Regions from separate parts of the Streptomyces sp. NPDC100445 genome, predicted to be linked through region 1. Evidence: riboswitches for the same ligand, from Rfam matches in the RefSeq annotation. Region 1 holds a riboswitch; each other region holds the start of a gene.
The links. Region 1 has a riboswitch for thiamine pyrophosphate ahead of ACIQVT_RS26955 (thiamine ABC transporter substrate binding subunit). Riboswitches for the same ligand answer to the same signal wherever they lie in the genome.
Positions count from the first base shown of each region.

Region 2: linked by a shared signal. The riboswitch ahead of thiO (glycine oxidase ThiO) and the one ahead of ACIQVT_RS26955 (thiamine ABC transporter substrate binding subunit) in region 1 are both predicted to bind thiamine pyrophosphate.
Region 3: linked by a shared signal. The riboswitch ahead of thiC (phosphomethylpyrimidine synthase ThiC) and the one ahead of ACIQVT_RS26955 (thiamine ABC transporter substrate binding subunit) in region 1 are both predicted to bind thiamine pyrophosphate.

Region 1 is NZ_JBIVZV010000012.1:216,228-223,075, forward strand. Features, by position in the region: gene ACIQVT_RS26940 (cytochrome P450) at 1-444, shown strand, start outside; gene ACIQVT_RS26945 (hypothetical protein) at 714-1,340, shown strand; gene rlmN (23S rRNA (adenine(2503)-C(2))-methyltransferase RlmN) at 1,422-2,528, shown strand; TPP riboswitch at 2,552-2,659, shown strand; gene ACIQVT_RS26955 (thiamine ABC transporter substrate binding subunit) at 2,741-3,823, shown strand; gene ACIQVT_RS26960 (ABC transporter permease) at 3,862-5,463, shown strand; gene ACIQVT_RS26965 (ABC transporter ATP-binding protein) at 5,463-6,482, shown strand; gene ACIQVT_RS26970 (LAETG motif-containing sortase-dependent surface protein) at 6,624-6,848, opposite strand, start outside.
Region 2 is NZ_JBIVZV010000002.1:609,146-615,993, forward strand. Features, by position in the region: gene ACIQVT_RS08110 (deoxyribonuclease IV) at 1-646, opposite strand, end outside; gene pknB (Stk1 family PASTA domain-containing Ser/Thr kinase) at 704-2,644, opposite strand; gene ACIQVT_RS08120 (thiazole synthase) at 2,743-3,537, opposite strand; gene thiS (sulfur carrier protein ThiS) at 3,541-3,753, opposite strand; gene thiO (glycine oxidase ThiO) at 3,750-4,919, opposite strand; TPP riboswitch at 4,917-5,028, opposite strand; gene ACIQVT_RS08135 (hypothetical protein) at 5,081-5,431, shown strand; gene ACIQVT_RS08140 (NAD(P)/FAD-dependent oxidoreductase) at 5,463-6,710, shown strand; gene ACIQVT_RS08145 (Rv2175c family DNA-binding protein) at 6,783-6,848, shown strand, end outside.
Region 3 is NZ_JBIVZV010000010.1:195,362-202,209, forward strand. Features, by position in the region: gene ACIQVT_RS23745 (YibE/F family protein) at 95-1,567, opposite strand; TPP riboswitch at 1,649-1,825, shown strand; gene thiC (phosphomethylpyrimidine synthase ThiC) at 1,818-3,602, shown strand; gene ACIQVT_RS23755 (hypothetical protein) at 3,702-4,571, opposite strand; gene ACIQVT_RS23760 (metallophosphoesterase) at 4,761-5,840, opposite strand; gene ACIQVT_RS23765 (LacI family DNA-binding transcriptional regulator) at 6,128-6,848, opposite strand, start outside.

The sequences.
Region 1 (6,848 bases):
CTCACCCACCCCGGGCACCTGGACCGCCTGCGCCGCGAGCCCGAGCTCCTGCCCCGGGCCGTGGACGAGCTGTTCCGCTACGTCCCGCACCGCAACGGCGTCGGCATCCCCCGGATCGCCGTCGAGGACGTCACCGTCGGCGGCGAGCTGATCCGGGCCGGCGAGGTCGTCTACAACGCGTACGTCGTCGCCAACCGCGACCCCGAGGTCTTCCCCGACCCCGACGCCCTGGACTTCGACCGCGAGAACCGGGCCCACCTCGCCTTCGGACACGGCCCGCACCACTGCCTGGCCGCCGTCATGGCCCGCATGGAGGCCGAGGTGATGATCGGCACGGTCCTCACCCGCTTCCCCGGCATCCGGCTGGCCGTACCCCCGCAGGAGGTCGAGTTCCAGCGCCAGGGCCTGATCCGCGGCCCGAGAACCCTACCGGTGACCTGGTAGTGGTCGAGGTCGGAAACACGTGAGTTCGCCGGTTCCGGGACTGGCGTGACGGCGAACCCGCCCGCCTACTCCCGGGCCGCCCTCGGGCCGTGGAAGAGCCCTCGATGTTGACCAACGTCAATAGGTGCCGACACGGAGGCCGGTGATCGATCCCGGCTGTTCTGACGACGAGCGTGCGCGGCACTCACCTGGCCAGATCGCCCCCTTGTGTGCCCTTCGTGTACGTGTCACACATTGAGAGGCGGTACCTGGGGGGAGGGGAGTACTGCATGTCGGTGTCGGGTGGTTATCCGGTGGGGCCGTCCGCCTGGGCCGTCGAGCGGTTCGGGCGGCATGCCGGCGCGCTCGCCGCTGCGGTTCCGGTGCAACTGGCCGAGGCGCACGGGAAGGCGCATGCCGCGCACCTTTCCGCGTGGCTGAAGAAGCGGAGCCCGTACGGTGTCGCCCTTGCGGGGTTGGTGCGCGAGAACCTGGCGGAGACCGCGCGTGAGCTGGGGGAAGCCGTGCGCGACCTGCGCGGGTACGAGTATGCGGTGATCAACGATCACGCACTCTTTCCTTTCCGGTACGCGGACCGGTCGAGGCCTCTCGACCGAGCGCGGCTCCCCGCCAACGCGTCACCCACTCGACACCGGCTCCTTCGGGCGCACGGCCCGCAGCCACCGGAGGGCCTGTTCGACGTCGGTGAGGACTTGGCGACCGAGGAGTACCTGGGGCTGCACGAGGCGTTCGAGGAGCTGGGCGCTTCCACCAGGCTGGTCTGTGTGTTCTTCACGGCCGACGCCGAGAACGGCATCCATGCCATCCACTGGGGGGACGCCCACCTGGAACCCGACCGCACCTTCACCTGGCCCTACAAGGAACAGCTTCCGGTCGCTCCCGTGCCGATGGAGTGACGGTCAGTGGCGTGGGGGTGACCACCCCCACCCCCGCTTCCGCCCGGGGTCCCGGTGATGATCTGCGACACTGGACGTGTTATGCCTGCACCCGGAGAACTCACCTTTGTCGCGCCGCGCGGAGCCAAGAAGCCGCCGCGGCATCTCGCCGACCTCACGCCCGCCGAGCGCAAGGACGCGGTGGCCGAGATCGGTGAGAAGCCGTTCCGTGCCAAGCAGCTCGCGCAGCACTACTTCGCGCGGTACGCGCACGACCCCGAGCAGTGGACGGACATCCCCGCCGGGTCGCGCGACAAGCTGCGCGAGGCGCTGCTGCCGGAGCTGATGACGGTCGTCCGGCACCTGTCGACCGACCAGGGGACCACGCGCAAGACGCTGTGGCGGCTGTTCGACGGCACGCTGGTCGAGTCCGTGCTGATGCGGTACCCGGACCGGGTCACCATGTGCATCAGCTCGCAGGCCGGGTGCGGGATGAACTGCCCGTTCTGCGCCACCGGGCAGGCCGGCCTGGACCGGAACCTGTCGACCGCCGAGATCGTGCACCAGATCGTGGACGGGATGCGGGCGCTGCGGGACGGGGAGGTGCCGGGCGGACCGGCGCGGCTGTCCAACATCGTCTTCATGGGCATGGGCGAGCCGCTCGCCAACTACAAGCGGGTCGTCGGCGCGATCCGGGCGCTCACCGACCCCGCCCCGGACGGGCTGGGCCTGTCGCAGCGCGGGATCACCGTCTCCACCGTCGGGCTGGTGCCGGCCATCCACCGGTTCTCCGACGAGGGCTTCAAGTGCCGGCTCGCGATCTCCCTGCACGCCCCCGACGACGAGCTGCGCGACACCCTCGTCCCCGTGAACACGCGGTGGAAGGTGCGCGAGGTGTTGGACGCCGGGTTCGAGTACACCGAGAGGTCGGGCCGCCGGCTGTCGATCGAGTACGCGCTGATCCGGGACATCAACGACCAGGCCTGGCGCGGTGACCGGCTCGGCCGGCTGCTGCGGGGCAAGCCCGTGCACGTCAACCTCATCCCGCTCAACCCGACGCCGGGCTCCAAGTGGACGGCCTCCCGGCCGGAGGACGAGAAGGCGTTCGTGGAGGCCATCGCCGCGCACGGCGTGCCGGTGACCGTCCGGGACACCCGTGGGCAGGAGATCGACGGGGCCTGCGGTCAGCTCGCGGCCACCGAGCGGTAATCTGACCACGTACACACATCTTCATATTCCGACAGGGGAGCGCCACAGCGCTGAGAGTGCGGCAATCGGGCCGCAGACCCTCTGAACCTCGCCCAGGTCATTCTGGGTAGGAAGTTCGGTCACCACTCAAGCTGTTGTGCCCTGCCCGGCCTCCCCCGCGGGAGTCCGGGCGGGGCCGCGTCTCTTCCTGGCCCACCCCAGGAGGACATCCAGTGCACAACAAGACCCTCGTGGCCGTGGCGGCGGGGCTCGGCCTCCTCGCCCTGCCCGCGCTGACCGGGTGCGGGTCGTCGGACACCGCGAAGTCCACGGACTCCAAGACCGTCACCCTCGTCAGCCACGACTCGTGGAGCGTCTCGAAGAACGTCCTGAAGGACTTCGAGAAGCGCTCCGGGTACCGGGTCAGGGTCCTCGAGGACGGCGACGCCGGGCAGGCCGTCAACAAGGCGATCCTCACCAAGGACAACCCGCAGGGCGACGTCCTCTTCGGCGTCGACAACACCCTGCTGTCCCGCGCCCTGGACAACGGGCTGTTCCAGCCGTACCGGCCCAAGGGCTCCGACGCGGTCCTGCCCCGGTACCGGGTCGACCAGGACCGGCACCGGGTCACGCCCATCGACACCGGCGACATCTGCGTCAACTACGACAAGGCCTACTTCAGCGCGCACCGGCTGACTCCGCCGCGGTCCTTCGCCGACCTGGCCGACCCCCGGTACAAGAACCTCCTCGTCACCGAGAACGCGGCCACCTCCTCGCCGGGCCTCGGCTTCCTCCTCGGCAGCGCCGCGCAGTTCGGCGACGACGGCTGGCAGGGCTACTGGAAGAAGTTGAAGGCCAACGGCGTCAAGGTCGTCGACGGCTGGGAGCAGGCCTACGACCAGGAGTTCTCCGGTTCCACCCAGGGCAGGAAGGCCGGTGGCGACCGCCCGCTGGTGGTGTCGTACGCGTCGTCGCCGCCCGCCGAGGTGATCTACGCCAAGAAGCGGCCCGCCACCGCCCCGACCGGCGTGGCGAGCGGCACCTGCTTCCGGCAGACCGAGTACGCGGGCCTGCTGGACCACGCCCGCAACCCCGAGGGCGGCAAGGCGTTCCTCGACTTCCTGCTCGGCAGGGAGTTCCAGGAGGACATGCCGCTGAACATGTTCGTCTACCCGGTGCGCGAGGGCGCCCAGGTGCCGCCGGACTTCCGCAAGTACGGCCCGCAGGCCGAGGACCCCCGGACCATGGCTCCCGGCCGCATCGCCGCACACCGCGACCAGTGGGTCAAGACGTGGACGTCACTCGTACTGAGGTAGCGCGGGCCCGGCGGGGGAACGCGGCGCGGTTCGGGCTGATGGCCCTGCCCGTCGCGTTCTTCGCCGCGTTCTTCGCCTGGCCCGTCGTCGCGATCGTCACCCGTGGCCTGAGGACGGACGGCGGCTGGCGGCTCGGCCGGATCGCGGACGTCGTCACCCAGCCCGACATCCGCCACGTGCTGTGGTTCACCACCTGGCAGGCGCTGGCCTCCACCGCGCTGACCCTGCTGCTCGCGCTGCCCGCCGCCTACGTCTTCGCCCGTCTGCGTTTCCCGGGCAAGGAGCTGCTGCGGGCCGTGGTCACCGTCCCGTTCGTGCTCCCGACCGTGGTCGCCGGCAGCGCCTTCCTCGCCCTGCTCGGTCACAACGGGCTCCTCGACCAGGTGTGGGGGGTACGGCTGGACACCACGGTGTGGGCGATCCTGCTGGCCCACGTCTTCTTCAACTACGCGGTCGTCGTCCGTACCGTCGGCGGGTTCTGGGCCCAGCTCGACCCACGCCAGGAGGAGACCGCCCGGATGCTGGGCGCCTCACCGGCGAGGGCGTGGCGGCAGGTCACCCTGCCCGCGCTCGCGCCCGCCGTGGCCGCCGCCGCGCTGATGGTGTTCCTGTTCACCTTCACCTCGTTCGGCGTGGTGCAGATCCTCGGCGGCCCCACCTTCTCCACCCTGGAGGTGGAGATCTACCGGCAGACCTCCGAGGTCTTCGACCTGTCCACGGCCGCCGTGCTCACCCTCGTCCAGTTCGCCGCCGTCGGCGCGATCCTCGCCGTGCACGCCCGGACCGTACGGCGGCGGGAGACCGCCCTGCGCCTGGTCGACCCGAAGGCGACCGCCCGCCGGCCGCGCGGGGCCGGGCAGTGGGCGCTGCTCACCGGGGTCCTCCTGACGATCGCCCTGCTGCTGGTGCTGCCGCTCGCCGTGCTCGTCCGCCGCTCCCTGGACGCGCCCGGTTTCGGCTACTACCGGGCGCTGACCGACGCCGACGGCGGTACGTTCCTGGTGGCGCCGCTGCACGCCGTGTGGACCTCGCTGGAGTACGCGGTCGCCGCCACCGCCATCGCCGTCCTGGTCGGCGGTCTCGCCGCCGCCGCGCTGGCCCGGCGGGACGCGGGACGGCTGGTGCGGGGCTTCGACGCGCTGCTGATGCTGCCGCTCGGTGTCTCCGCCGTGACCGTCGGCTTCGGTTTCCTGATCGCGCTGGACCGGCCGCCGCTGGACCTGCGCCAGTCGTGGATCCTGGTGCCGCTCGCCCAGGCCCTGGTGGGCGCCCCCTTCGTCGTACGGACCATGCTGCCCGTGCTGCGCGCGGTGGACGGACGGCTGCGGGAGGCGGCGGCCGTGCTCGGGGCGTCGCCGTGGCGGGTGTGGCGGGAGGTGGACCTGCCGCTGGTGCGGCGGGCCCTGCTGGTCTCGGCCGGGTTCGCGTTCGCCGTGTCGCTCGGGGAGTTCGGTGCGACCGTGTTCATCGCCCGGCCCGACAACCCCACCCTCCCGGTCGCGGTGGCCCGCCTGCTGAGCCGGCCCGGAGACCTCAACTACGGCCAGGCGATGGCCCTTTCGACCATTCTCATGGTGGTGTGCGCCGCCGCGCTGCTCGTCCTGGAGCGCCTGCGCACCGACCGATCGGGGGAGTTCTGATGCTGCTGAGCCTCGATGCCGCGACCGTGCGCCTCGGCGGGCGGGCCGTGCTGGACGCCGTCGGCCTCGATGTCGCCGAGCACGAGGTGGTGTGTGTGCTCGGGCCCAGCGGCAGCGGCAAGTCGACACTGCTCCGGGCGGTGGCGGGGCTCCAGCCCCTGGACTCCGGACGGGTGCTGCTGGACGGCCGCGACCAGACGCGGGTCCCCGCGCACAAGCGGGGGATGGGGCTCATGTTCCAGGACCACCAGCTCTTCCCGCAGCGGGACGTGGGCGCGAACGTGGCGTTCGGGCTGCGGATGCACGGCGTCGCCAAGGGCGAACGGGACGCCGAGGTGGGGAAGTTGCTGGAGCTGGTCGGGCTGCCCGGTGCCGCCCGGCGGGCCGTGGCCGCCCTGTCCGGCGGCGAGCAGCAGCGGGTGGCGCTGGCCCGCGCCCTCGCGCCCCGGCCCCGTCTGCTCATGCTGGACGAGCCGCTGGGCCAGCTCGACCGCTCGCTGCGGGAGCGGCTGGTGGTGGAACTGCGGGAGTTGTTCGGGCGATTGGGTACGACCGTGCTCGCGGTGACCCACGACCAGGGGGAGGCGTTCGCGCTGGCCGACCGGGTGGTGGTGATGCGTGACGGGCGGATCGCGCAGTCGGGCACGCCGTTGGAGGTGTGGCAGCGGCCCGCCGACGCGTTCGTGGCCCGTTTCCTCGGTTTCGAGAACGTGGTCGGGGTGACCGTCGCCGGCGCTGTCGCGGACAGCCCGTGGGGGAAGCTGCCGGTGCCCGACGGCTCGGCGCAGGGCGCTCGCACGGTCCTGGTCCGGCCCGCCGGGATCCGGCTGGTCCCCGCCGACCAGGGTCTGCCGTGCGCGGTGACCGCCCGCACGTTCCGGGGCACCCATGTGGCCGTGCGCCTCCAGCCGGAGGGGGCCCCGTGGCTGGAGGCGGCCTGCGCGCTGCGGGACGCGCCGGAACCGGGCGCCACGGTCGGGGTGGAGTTCGACGTGGCCGAGACGGTCGTACTCGGCTGAGTCGGTCGGGCGGGAGCGCCGGGGCGTGAGCCGGCCGAGGCCGGTGACGTCCCGCACCCCGGCCCGCCCTCGACGGCGTGCCGCCCGGCCCGCCCGCACCGGGGCCGGCGGACGGCCGGGGTGCGGGCGGGCCGGGCGGTGTCAGGCGCCGCGCTTCGCCCCGCGCCGGCGGGTGCCGACGTAGACCGCGCCGCCGCCGACGACCACCAGGGCCGCCGCGACACCGACGATCAGGGGGGTGTGGGAGTCGGCACCGGTCTCGGCGAGGTTGGAGTCACCGACCGCCGGGGACGGGGCGTTGCCCGGCGTGCCCGCCGGGGCGGAGCTGGATCGGGACGGCGCCGGCGACGGGGTGGCCGAGCCGGG
Region 2 (6,848 bases), on a different contig from region 1:
CCACCAGCAGGTCCAGCGTCCGGTGGGCACCGCCCGGCTCGGACAGGTCGTGCCCCGCGGCGAAGACGTGGCAGGTGTCCAGGCACACACCCAGCTTCGGGTGCGCGTCCAGCGCCTGGAAGTACGGCCCGAAGTCCCAGGTCCGCGAGCACAGCGAGGCGCCCTGCCCGGCCGTCGACTCCAGCAGCAGGAACGGGTCGTCGTCGTGGGTCAGCTCGTCCAGCAGCGGCAGCAGGTGCTCGCGCACCTGCTTCAGCGCCACCTCGCGGGTCCGCCCGCCGGTGGCGCTGCCGGTGTGCACCACCACGCCCAGCGCGCCGATCTCCCGGCCGCGCCGCAGCGAGTGCCGCAGCGACTCCACCGACCGCTCCACCGTCGCCCCGGTGTGCGAGCCGAAGTTGATCAGGTAGGGGGCGTGCACGTACGCCGGTACCGACTCCTCGGCGCACGCCGCGCGGAACGCCTCGTCCTGCCGCGGGTTCCCGGCGGGCGTGGCCCAGCCGCGCGGGTTGGCGACGAAGACCTGCACGGCCTCGGCCTTCAGCTCACGGGCGTAGGACAGGCCCACCGAGTGCAGGCCGCCGGCCACGGGGACATGGCTGCCGACCGGGTTGCGGGGGAGGAGGGGCGACGGATCGGGACTCACCCGTTCAGGGTGTCATGTCCGGCCCGGCGTCCGGACCGCGGTCCGCGGTGACCCCGCTCACCGGATGGTGATCGTGATCGTCGCCCCCTTGGGCGCCCTGTCGCCGCCGGCCACCGACTGCTTCTTCACGGTGTCCCCGAACAGCCCGAGCAGCCCGCGGTCGTCGTCGACCTCGAAGCCGGCGGCCTCCAGCGCGTCGTGCGCGTCGTCCACGCTGTCCCCGACCACGTCCGGCACCTTGATCATCTCAGGGCCCCTGGACAGCGTCAGCGTCACGGTGTCGCCCTCGGCGGCCCGCCTCCCGTCCCGCGGGCTCTGCGCGGCCACCTGGCCCTTGTCGTACGAGGAGTCGATCCGCGCGGTGGCGATCCGCACGGCCAGCCCCGCGTCCGTCAGCTCCTGCCGGGCGTCGTCCACGTCCTCCCCGGTGACGTCCGGTACGTCGACGGGGCTGCCCTTGCTGACGGTCAGCGCGATCGCCGACCCGGCATGCCGCTCGGTGCCCGCGTCCGGCGTCGTACCGATCACCGAGCCCTTCGGCACGTCGTCGCTGAACGCGCGGGTGACCATGCCCGGCTCCAGGCCGTCCGCCTTCAGCCGCGCCTGCGCCTTCGCCAGCGGCCGGCCCGCCACGTCCGGCACCTTCACCGTCCTCGGGCCCAGCGACACGGTCAGCGACACCGCGTCGTGGTCCCGGACGCGGGCACCGGACGCCGGATCGCTGCTGATGACCGTGTCCCGCCGGACCGTGTCGCTGTACGCGTGCCCGACCCGCCCCACGTCGAGCCCGGCCTCCTTCAGCCGCGCCCTGGCCTGCGGCTCGGTCTTCGTCACCAGCGGCGGGACCTCGGTGAACTGGCCGGAGTTGATGTACCAGACCCCGGCGCCCACGCCGAGCATCACCAGCACCGCCGCGACGGCCGCCACCACCGTGCGGCGGGGTCGTGCCAGGAGGGGCCGTGCCAGGCGCCGACGGGCAGGCGGCGGCGGACTCGCGAAGCGGGCGGTGCGGCCGGTCACCTCGGCGGGCGCGTCCCCGTCGACGGGCCGCGGCCGGGGCACGGTCGGCGACCGCGGTATCACGCTCGTGCGGTCGTCGGCGTTGTCGTGCTCCGCGGTCAGCGCCTGCGGCGGCAGCGCGTCCAACTGCTCGTCGGTCAGCGCCTCGCGGGCCTCGCGCACCCGGAGCAGCAGCGCCACGGCGTCGGGCGGCCGGAGGCCGGGGTCGCGCGCGGTGGCCGACGCCACCAGCTCGTCCAGCCGGTCCGGCAGCCCGGGCACCAACGCCGAGGGCGGCGGCACGTCCTCGTGGATGTGCCGGTAGAGCACCTGCGCCGGGGAGCCGCCGGCGTGCGGCTTGCCGCCCGTCAGCATCTCGTACAGGACCACACCGCACGCGTACACGTCGACGCGCGGGTCGGCGGTGCCCTGCTCGATCTGCTCGGGGGCGAGATAGGAGACGGTCCCGAGGACGGCGCCCGTCGTGCTGGTCACCGTGTCCACGGAGCGCACCAGCCCGAAGTCGGCCACCTTGACCCGGCCGTCGTCCCCTATCAGCACGTTCTCCGGCTTCATGTCCCGGTGCACGAACCCGGCCAGGTGCGCGGCGCCGAGCGCGGCCAGCACCGGCTCCAGCACGTCCAGCGCGGCCCGCGGCTGCACCGCGCCCCGCTCGCGCAGCACGTCCCGCAGGGTGCAACCGGCGACGTACTCCATCGCCAGGTACACGTACGACCCGTCCGTGCCCTGGTCGAAGACCTGCACCACGTTCGGGTGGTCCAGCCGGGCGACGGACTTCGCCTCCCGGATGAACCGGTCCACGAAGGACCCGTCCACCGCGAGCGACGGGTGCATCACCTTCAGCGCGAGGACGCGGTCCAGGCGGGTGTCCAGGGCCCGGTAGACCGTGGCCATCCCGCCGGCCGCGACCCGCGCGTCGACGCGGTAGCGGCCGTCGAGCAGCCGGCCGACGAGGGGGTCCTGAAGGGTCGTATCCACGCGAAGGAGTCTACGAGGACCCACCGGCGCCGTTCCCGGCCCCGGTGCCCCGGGCGGCGGAATGCAGCAGAGCTGTGACCGTCACCCGGTCGGCCGCCTCAGAAGGCGGGCCGCTCGGGGTCCAGACGGGCGAGGCCGGCGGCCGGGGAGGAGGCCTCCGCGAAGTGGCGTCGCGGGATCCGCCCCGCCCGCCGCGCCAGCCGGCCCGCCTCCACGGCGTGCTTCATCGCCGCGGCCATCAGCTCCGGCTCCTGCGCCCGGGTCACCGCGGACGCCAGCATCACCCCGGCGCAGCCCAGCTCCATCGCGAGGGCCGCGTCGGACGCCGTGCCGGCCCCCGCGTCCAGGATCACCGGCACACGCGCGTGCTCCACGATCAGCTGGAAGTTGTGCGGGTTGCGGATGCCCAGTCCCGACCCGATCGGCGAGCCCAGCGGCATCACCGCCGCGCAGCCGGTGTCCTCCAGCTTCCGCGCGAGGACCGGATCGTCGTTGGTGTACGGCAGCACCGTGAACCCGTCGTCGACCAGCGTCTCCGCGGCCTCCAGCAGCTCCACCGGGTCCGGCAGGAGGGTTCGCTCGTCGGCGATGACCTCCAGCTTGACCAGGTCCGTGCCCAGCGCCTCCCGGGCCAGCCGGGCGGTCAGCACGGCCTCCCCGGCGGTGAAGCAGCCCGCCGTGTTCGGCAGCACCCGGATGCCGAGCCGCTCCAGCACGGACAGCACCGAGCCGTGCGCGGCCGGGTCCACCCGGCGCATCGCGACCGTGGTCAGCTCCGTGCCGGAGGCGACCAGCGAACGCTCCAGCACGTCCAGGCTGGGCGCCCCGCCGGTGCCCATGATCAGCCGGGACGACAGGGTCAGCCCACCGAGGACCAGGGGGTCGTCGGCCATCGCTCAGCCCCCCTGCACGGCGGTGAGGACCTCGACCCGGTCGCCCTCGGCGAGGGCGGTCGCCGCCCACCGCGTGCGCGGGACGACGGTCTCGTTGACGGCGGCGGCCACCCCGCGCGGCGCCGCGGTGAGGGACTCCACCAGGGCGTCCAGCGCGGTGCCCGGGTCGACGCGGCGGGGTTCGCCGTTGACGGAGATGGTGACGCAAGCGCTCATGCGGGCTGCTCCAGCTGTTCCACGGGTGCGGCGGCGAACCGCCGCGGGGTGAACGGACGTGCCTCGGGGGGAAGCTCCCCGGTGACCAGGGTGTGCGCCAGCACGTCCCCGGTCACCGGCGTGAGCAGCACCCCGTTGCGGTGGTGCCCGGTGGCGAGCAGCAGCCCGTCCAGGCCCGACGGGCCGAGCAGCGGCGCGTTGTCGGGGGAGGCGGGCCGCAGCCCGGCCCGGGTCTCGGTGAGCGGCAGCTCGGTGATGCCGGGGACCAGCTCGTGGGCGTCGCGCAGCAGCTCGTACACGCCGCCCGCCGTGACCGTGGTGTCCCAGCCCAGCTCCTCGCTGGTGGCGCCGACGACCAGCTCGCCGTTCTCCCGGGGCACCAGGTAGACCTGGCTGCCGCGCACCACCGCCCGCACGGTACGGCTGAGGAACGGGGCGAATCGGGGCGGCACGGTCAGCCGCAGCACCTGCCCCTTGACCGGCCGGACCGGCGGCCGCAGCTCCTCCGGCACGCCCGCGAGCCGCCCGCTCAGGCTCCCCGCCGCGAGGACCACCCGGCCGGCGCCCAGCCCGGTCCCGTCCGCCGTGGTCACCCCGGCGGCCCGGCCCCCCACCACGTCCAGCCGTTCGGCCCACGCGCGATGGAACACCACGCCGGCCCGCTCGCACGCCGCCACCAGGGCCGCCGCCAGCCGCCGCGGGTCGACCTGGTGGTCGCCGTCCACTCGCAGGCCGCCGCGCACCCCGGGCGCCAGCATCGGCTCCAGGCGCCGGCACTCCCGCCCGGACAGCCACTCCGAGGCGAGCCCCGACCGCCGCTGCAACGCGTGCAGGTCCCGCAGGTGGGCGCGGTCGTCGGCGTCGAGGGCGACGGCCAGGGTGCCGCAGCGCCGGTAGCCGGTGCCGAGACCGGTCAGCTCGGTCAGCTCGGCCACGAACTCCGGGTAGCGGCGGGCCGACTCCAGGTTGAGGGCGAGCAACATTTCCTCGCCGTAGTGCAGTTCGGTGACCGCGGCCAGCATCCCGGCCGCCACCCCGGCGGCCCCGCCCCCCGGTTCGGGGTCCACCACGGCCGCGGAGAGGCCGCGCTGCGCGACCCGCCAGGCCGTGACCAGGCCGATGATCCCGCCCCCGATGACGAGGACGTCTGACGTACGTGACGACATGGGCGTCCAGCCCCTCCCTTCGCCGGCATGACCCGGATCAGGTTCGTACGGTCGGAGGCCGCGAGCCTCCCTCTCAGCCCGGTGCGTCCGGGCTCCCGCGAGTGCTTGTACGGTGGCCACCCTAGCCCGCCCGCTCGACCCCCGTAAGGGAGCCCTCGGCCGTGACCCGCTCGCTCGACGGACTGTTCCTCGCCCCCGTCTCCGACCAGGCGCCGGGTCAGGTGGGCACCCGCACCCGGTTCGCCTACCACGAGGACGACGGCGCCGTCTGGGCCGACTACGCGGGCGGCGACGTCGTGCGCGGCCACCTGGTCGGCACCCGCGAGGGCGACCGCCTGGACTTTCGGTACGTGCAGCTGAGGACCGACGGGACGACCGCCTCCGGGCACTGCGTGTCCACGGTCGTGGAGCTGCCCGACGGGCGGCTGCGGCTGGAGGAGACCTGGGAGTGGGAGTCCCGCCCCGGCTCCGGCACCAGCGTTGTGGAACAGGTCACCGAGCCCGCCCCCTGACTGACGGAACGTCAGTGACTATGGTGACCGGGTGAGCGAGCAGACAGTGGGAGAGGGCACGCCGCGGGAACCGCGCGTGGTGGTCGTCGGCGCGGGCATGGCCGGGGTCCAGACCGCGGTCGCCCTGCGGGAACAGGGCTTCAAGGGCACGGTGACCGTCCTCGGCGCCGAGGCCCACCAGCCGTACGACCGGCCGCCGCTGTCGAAGGCGGTGCTGCTCGGCAAGGTGGAGGGCTCCGCCTTCGACGTGGACTTCGCCTCCCTCGGCGTCGAACTGCGCCTGGGCCGCGAGGTGCGCGGCCTGCGCCCCGCCGACCACGAACTGGACACCGCCGCCGGCCCGGTGCCCTACGACGTCCTGGTCCTCGCCACCGGCGCCGAACCGGTCACCCTGCCCGGCACCCAGGGCCTGCCCGGCGTGCACCTGCTGCGCACCCTGGACGACGCCGAACGGCTGCGGCCCGTCCTCGCCCGGCAGGACGACGTCGTGGTCGTCGGCGCCGGCTGGATCGGCGCCGAGTTCGCCACCGCCGCCCGTGAGGCGGGGTGCGCCGTCACCGTCGTCGAGGCCGCGGACCGGCCGCTGGCCGGCGCCCTGCCCGCCGAGGTCGCCGCGCCGATGGCCGCCTGGTACGCCGACGCGGGCGTCGACCTGCGCACCGACGCGCGCGTGGAGCGCGTCGAGCCCGGCGCGGTGGTGCTCGCCGACGGCACCCGGCTGCCCGCCGGCGCCGTCGTCGTCGGCATCGGCGCCCGCCCCGCCACCGGCTGGCTGGCCGGCTCCGGCATCGAGCTGGGCGCGCACGGCGAGGTCCTCGCCGACGCCCACCTGCGCACCTCCCTGCCGGACGTGTACGCCGTCGGCGACTGCGCCTCCTTCCCCTCCGCCCGCTACGGTGAACGGCTGCTCGTCCACCACTGGGACAACGCCCTCCAGGGCCCGCGCACGGTCGCCGCGAACATCCTCGCCGCCGGCCACCTCGGCGAGACCCCGGAGACCTACGACCCGGTGCCCTACTTCTGGTCCGAGCAGTTCGGCCGGTTCGTGCAGCACGCCGGCCACCACGCCGCCGCCGACCGCATGGTCCGGCGCGGTGACCCGGCGGGACCGGCGTGGACGGTGTGCTGGCTGCGCGAGGACCGCCTGGTGGCCGTGCTGGCGGTCGGCCGCCCGCGGGACCTGGCGCAGGGCCGCCGGCTGATCGAGGCGGGCCGGCGGATGGACGCCCGGGCCCTGGCCGACCCGGGCCGCCCCCTGAAGGACGCCGGCGCCGACTGACCGGCCCGGCGCGTCCTCCCAGGTGGACCCACCCGGCTTCCGACTGTCGGTGGGGGATGGCAGGCTTGTCCTGTGACCGAGATTGACGCAAAGATCGAAGCTCTCGTCCCCGCCTGGCTCACCCTGCCCGACATCGCC
Region 3 (6,848 bases), on a different contig from region 1:
AGGGGCGCCGACACTTCGTCATCCCGCCCGCGGTTGTGCAGGAACGCTTCTTCAGCCGGTCGCGGACCGCCGGCTCCCGACGGACCGCGGCGTTTCACCGCTTCCGGCGCCGGCCCCGGCCGCCGCGCGTCGGTCCGGGACGCGCTCCGGCAGTCGCCGCGGCGGCCGGTTCCGGCCGGTCGGCCGAGACCACCAGCGCGGCCAGCAGGGTGGTGACCGGCACCGAGGCGACCAGGCCGATCGACCCCACGAGCGTGCGCACGATCTCCGTGGCCACCAACTCGCTGTTGGCCACGGTCCCCACGCTGCTCCGGGCGATCGAGAACAGCAGCAGCAGCGGCAGCGCGGCACCGGCGTAGGCGAGGACCAGGGTGTTGACCACGGAGGCGATGTGATCGCGGCCGATGCGGATGGCCGCCCGGTACAGTCCGCGCCGGCCCATCGCCGGGTTCGCCTCGTGCAGTTCCCAGACGGCCGACGTCTGCGTCACCGTCACGTCGTCCAGGACACCGAGCGAGCCGATGATGACGCCGGCCAGCAGCAGACCGCTCATGTCTATCGACGGATACAGGCCGTGGATCAGACCGGTGTCGTCGTCCGTGTTGCCGGTCAGCGCGGACCAGCCGATGAAGATCGAGCCGAGCAGGCCGATCAGCGCCAGGGAGACCAGCGTGCCGAGCACCGCCACCGACGTGCGGGCCGACAGGCCGTGGCACATGTACAGCGCGATCAGCATGATGGCGCTCGCTCCCACCACGGCGACCACCAGGGGGTCGGAGCCCTGGAGGATGGCGGGCAGGATGAACAGGGTCAGCACCAGGAAGCTCACCGCCAGGGCGACCAGTGCCATGACCCCGCGCAGCCGGCCGACCACCACGACGGCGACGGCGAAAATCCCCGCGAGCAGCGCCATGGGGAAGCCCCGGTTCACATCGGTCACCGAGTACTGGAGGTTCCTCGGTGCCGAGGGCTCGTAGGCGACGACGACCTTCTCGCCCTGGTGCAGTTGCCGGGTCTGGTCCGGCTGCACGATCTCGGTGAACGTACGGCCCTTGTCCCCGCCGGTGTCGACCCGCACGGTGGCCTTGACGCAGGTTCTGCCGGCTCCCTTTTCCGCGGAAGCGCCGCCACCCGTGGCAGGGGCGCCGGGCGGTGCGGCGCCGGACGCGTTCACCGAGGCGCAGTCGACCTCGCTGACGCGGGTGACCGTGGCCTGCTGCGTCTGCCGGTCGAAGCCGACGCCGGTGCGGGTGTGGGACGGGGCTCCGTCGGGCCACAGCACCACCAGGCCCACCACGACCGCCACGGTGAACGGAACCAGGATCGCGGCGATGACCTTCCGCAGATGCCGGGAGACCGGTGCGGCCGGGCCGTGTCCGTGCGCGTGGCCGTGATGGCCGCCTCCGTCGCTGCCCCTCGCGTGCGTGAGGTGGCCGCCCTCACCGGCGCCCCTGTCGTGCACGTGCGTGGGATGGCCGCCCTCACCGATCCCGTCGCCGTGCCCGTCGGCCGGTTCCGCGGCGTCGCGGCGGGGCGGATCGGACGGCTGGTGGGGATACTGCTGCATCCTGGTCACCGCCCGATCATCGCAACAAGCGCGGGGGCCTACTGTTCACCGCGCCCTCCATGCCGCTAGCGTGGAGACACCTTTTGCACACGCGGGAGCTCGGAGCACCGGGCTGAGAGGGCGCTGACCTCCGTAGACGCGATGTTTCACGTGGAACACCCAGGTTCCACCCAGAACATCGGCATACGGGATCCGCTGCGTCGACCGCCGAACCTGTTACCGGGTAATGCCGGCGTAGGGAGTAGGTCTGATGACCAACAAGGACGCACGCACGCCTGCCTCCGTTCGGGACGACAAGTCCGACGAGGCCGGGAAGTCCATCGGCTGGCACAAGGCGTACGTCGAGGGTTCGCGCCCCGACCTGCGCGTGCCGGTCCGTCAGGTGCACCTCACCAACGGGGAGTCGGTCACGCTGTACGACACGTCGGGCCCGTACACCGATCCGCTCGCCGACACGGACGTCCGCAGGGGGTTGTCACCGCTGCGGGAGAACTGGATCATCGGCCGCGGTGACACCGAGGAGTACGCGGGCCGTCCCGTACGCCCCGAGGACGACGGGCTCAAGCACACCTCGCCGCGGGGCGGGCTGCGCAATCTGGACGCGGTCTTCCCCGGCCGTCCCCGCCAGCCGCGGCGGGGACGCAGCGGCCGCCCGGTGACCCAACTCGCGTACGCCCGACGGGGCGAGATCACACCGGAGATGGAGTTCGTGGCCCTCCGGGAGAACGTCTCCCCCGAGGTGGTCCGGGAGGAGATTGCGGCGGGCCGAGCCGTGCTGCCGGCCAACGTCAACCACCCGGAGATCGAGCCGATGATCATCGGCAAGCGGTTCCTGGTCAAGGTGAACGCCAACATCGGCAACTCCGCGGTGACGTCCTCCATCGAGGAGGAGGTCGAGAAGATGACCTGGGCGACCCGCTGGGGTGCCGACACGGTCATGGACCTCTCCACCGGCCGCAACATCCACACCACACGCGAGTGGGTGCTGCGCAACTCCCCCGTCCCCATCGGCACGGTGCCGCTCTACCAGGCCTTGGAGAAGGTGGACGGCAAGGCCGAGGAACTGACCTGGGAGATCTACAAGGACACCGTCATCGAGCAGGCCGAGCAGGGCGTGGACTATATGACCGTCCACGCGGGCGTCCGGCTGCCGTACGTCCCGCTCACCGCCAACCGCAAGACGGGCATCGTCTCGCGCGGCGGATCGATCATGGCCGCGTGGTGCCTGGCCCACCACAAGGAGTCGTTCCTGTACGAGAACTTCGAGGAGCTGTGCGAGATCCTCGCCGCCTACGACGTCACGTACTCGCTCGGGGACGGGCTCAGGCCCGGTTCGATCGCGGACGCCAACGACGAGGCGCAGTTCGCGGAACTGCGGACGCTCGGGGAACTCAACCGCGTCGCCAGGCGCTTTGACGTACAGACGATGATCGAGGGCCCCGGGCACGTCCCGATGCACAAGATCAAGGAGAACATCGACCTTCAGCAGGAGATCTGCGATGAAGCGCCGTTCTACACGCTCGGCCCGCTGACCACGGACATCGCGCCGGCGTACGACCACATCACCTCCGGCATCGGTGCCGCGATGATCGCCTGGTGGGGTACGGCGATGCTCTGCTACGTGACGCCCAAGGAGCACCTGGGCCTGCCCAACCGGGACGACGTCAAGACCGGCGTCATCACCTACAAGATCGCCGCGCACGCGGCCGACCTGGCCAAGGGGCATCCGGGTGCCCAGGAGTGGGACGACGCGCTGTCGGACGCCCGCTTCGAGTTCCGGTGGGAGGACCAGTTCAACCTGGCCCTGGACCCGGACACGGCACGGGAGTTCCACGACGAGACGCTGCCCGCGGAACCCGCCAAGACGGCCCACTTCTGCTCCATGTGCGGGCCGAAGTTCTGCAGCATGAAGATCTCGCAGGACATCCGGCGTGAGCACGGAGGCGACCGGGCCGAGATCGAGCAGGGCATGGCCCGGAAGTCGCAGGAGTTCGCGGCGGCGGGCAACCGGGTGTACCTGCCGATCGCCGACTGACAGGTGCGGTGAACCCGCCGCGCGTGCCGGGCCCGTGACGGGACGGCCGGCGCGGCGGGCTCCGGCCGGCCGGCCCGGCCGGGACCGCCGCGGGTGCGGTCAGTCGGGCTGGTGCTCCGGACCGCCGTAGTCCGGGCTCGTGTAGTCGGGACTGGTGAAGCTCGGGCGGCCGGTCGCGGTGCCTTCGTCCCCGGGACTGCTGAAGCCGGGACGGTCGTAGCCCAGACGCGGGATGCGGCCGGTCGTCGGCGCGGGTGGGGTGGTGCGGCGGACGGCGGGCGGACCCGGGTCGCGGAGCGCCTCCCGCAGGAACGGCAGGATGCCGCGCTCCAGCAGCGCCTTCTGCCAGGCCTCTCTGGCTCTGACCAGTTCCTCGTGCGCCGCCTTCTGGGCGCGGGCCTCCGCCGAGGTGCTGTTGCGCAGGGCGGTGAGCAGCAGCCCGACGGCGGCGACGAGTATCCCGGCCGCCGTCAGCGCGCCGAACACCCAGCCGGTGGTGAGCATGGTCCGGGCGAAGGCGTGCCCGGGGTCCAGCGCCTTCAGGATGTAGCCGACGAGCAGGAAGAGGACGGCTGCGGTTCCGGAGAGGAGGGGAGCGAGGACGGCGATGACGGCGACGGCACCCGCGCCGGTGCTGTCGGCGGCCTCCCCGAGGGCGGCGGCGAGGTCCGTGGTGTCCGGGCCGGCCTCCGCGGCGCCGGGGCTGCCGGTGGCGGGCTGTGCGGACAGTGCCGGGTGCCGCAGTTCGTCGCGGACCTCGACGTAGTGCTGGTACTCGGCCGCCGCGGCCGCGGTGATCAGGGCGCCGGCGTTCCGGGCCATGGTGCGCAGTTGTTCGGGATTGAGCCGCTGACCCACGGCGGCCAGGTCCGGCCGGTCGGGTGCGGAGCGCAGCGCCTCGTCGAGGAGCCGCTCGAAGTCCTGGCGGTCCTCGCTCAGAAGGTGCTGCGGAACGCTGTTCATGTGCATCCCCCGGTGCTCCGTAGGGCTGGGGCTCGCACGCCGGCGAGCCGTCGGGCAGAAACGGAGGGGAGCCTGCTACGGATAAGCCGATGGTAGAGCCGGTACGGCGCGCGGTGACAGGGGTTGCCGGAAATTGCATTCCGGCCTGCGGTTATGCGGCCGGATGACGCGCGCGACGGGGTGTGCCGGTAACGGTCAGCGTTCCAGGGGCAGTTGCTGGACCAGCAGCTTGCCGGCCATGGTGACTCCGCCGTCCATGGCGATGGCGAGGCCGTCGGCGTAGACGTGGGGTCCTTCGACGGACGGGCCCGTGCCCTCCTCGCCGTCCTCGGAACCGACCTCGCCGAGGAGGTAGGGAATCGGGCTGTGTCCGTGAACCACCCGGGTGCCTCCGTACGTACCGAGGAGCGAGCGGACGGCGTCGGCGCCGCCCTCGTCACGGAAGGAGAAGCGCTTGGTGAACTTGCGGAACAGGTCCCAGACCTCGTCGGCGTCGTTGCGGGTCAGGGCCTCGCGGATGGTGTCGTTGACCGCCTCGATGGAGTCGCCGTAGTCGAGGTAGGCGGTGGTGTCGGAGTGGATGAGCAGATAGCCGTCGACCTCCTCGACGGCGTCGAGGCGGGCCATCCACTGGAGGTGGTGGTCCTGGAGGCGGTCCATGTCGGTCTTTTGGCCGCCGTTGAGCAGCCAGGCCGCCTGGAAGGTGGCGGTGCCCGCACCGGAGTTGACGGGGGTGTCGCCGAACCGTTTGGCGCCGAGGAGCAGCAGCTCGTGGTTGCCCATGAGTGCCTTGCAGTAGCCACCGGCGGCGGCGGCCTCGGCGGACAGCCGCATGACGAGGTCGATGACGCCGATCCCGTCGGGGCCGCGGTCGGTGAAGTCGCCGAGGAACCACAGCCGGGAGGTGCCGGCGGACCACTGGCCCGCCGCGTCGACCAGGCCCTGCGCCCGGAGCGCGGTCATCAGTTCGTCGAGGTAACCGTGGACGTCACCGACGACGTAGAGCGGTCCGGGACCGGAGGCGGGCTGTGGTGCCGGGGCGGCGGGAGCCGGCTCGACGGGGACCTGGAGGGTGTCACCGGGACCGATGACGGGCAGGTCGCGCTGGGTGGGGGTGTACCCCTCCGGGTACACCTCGTCGGCGTGCGGTTCCACGTCGCCCGGGTGGACGGCGTGGACGTACGGACCGGTCTCGTGGACGTACGCGGGTACCCGGAAGTCGCGTAGCGTCGCCGTCCGCTCCATCTCGGGTCCCTGACCGGCCCCCTGAGTCATCAGACCCCTCCACCATCGCGCCGCAGCTGCACCGCTTCGGACTGCCTGGTCGCAGCGGTCCACGGTGTCGTGGGCCCATCATAGGAATGCGCGTAGCGCCATGTGATGACCCAGGGGTGGTGAATCGGAACAAGACTCCGGTTCGCCGCGGCTTTCGCCCCCTTTGGGCAGGTGTTCGGTAGGCCGTCGGGTGCCCGGGGTACCGGCCGGCCGCGCGTTCGCCGCCCCGGCCCCGCTCGTGCCGGGACGTGCCGGGCCCCGTGTGCCTCGGTGCCGGTGCCCGGGTGTCACGTGTCGTCCGGCGTACGGGGGGGACTGACCGTCGTGCGCGGCGGGCGTCGCTGGGACGAGGTGCGCACGATCAGCTCGGTCGGTATCACCTGCTCGACCGGACGATCGCCCTGGACGCCCTCGATGGCGTCGATGAGCAGTTGCACCACCGCCGTGCCGATGCGGCGCGGTTTCAGGGAGAGCGTGGTGATGGGCGGCTCGGTGCCGGCGTACACCGTCGACTCGCTACAGCACACGACCAGCAGGTCCTCGGGGACCCGGAGCCCGTAGCGGCGGGCGGCGGCGAGCAGGTCGGTGCCGTTGGGGTCGAACAGGCCGTAGACGGCGTCGGGGCGGTCGGGGCGGGCGAGCAGCCGGTCGGCGGCGACGGTGCCGGCGCACGGGTCGTGCGCGGGGTAGGCCTCGTAGACGGGTTCCTGGCCGACCCGTTCGCACCAGTGCAGGTAGGCGGAGGTCGACAGGTGGGTGTACGTGTCCGTCGAGGTGCCCGTGAGCAGGCCGATGCGGCGTGCCCCGGAGGCGGCGAGGTGGTCCAGGATGTCGAGCACGGCGGCGGCGTGGTCGTTGTCGACCCAGGCGGTGACGGGGAGCGTGCCGGCCGGGCGGCCGTCGGAGACGACGGGCAGCCCCTGCCGCACCAGTTCGCTGACCACCGGATCCTGGTCGGAGGGGTCGATGACGATCGTGCCGTCGAGGGCCACGTTGGACCAGACGTCG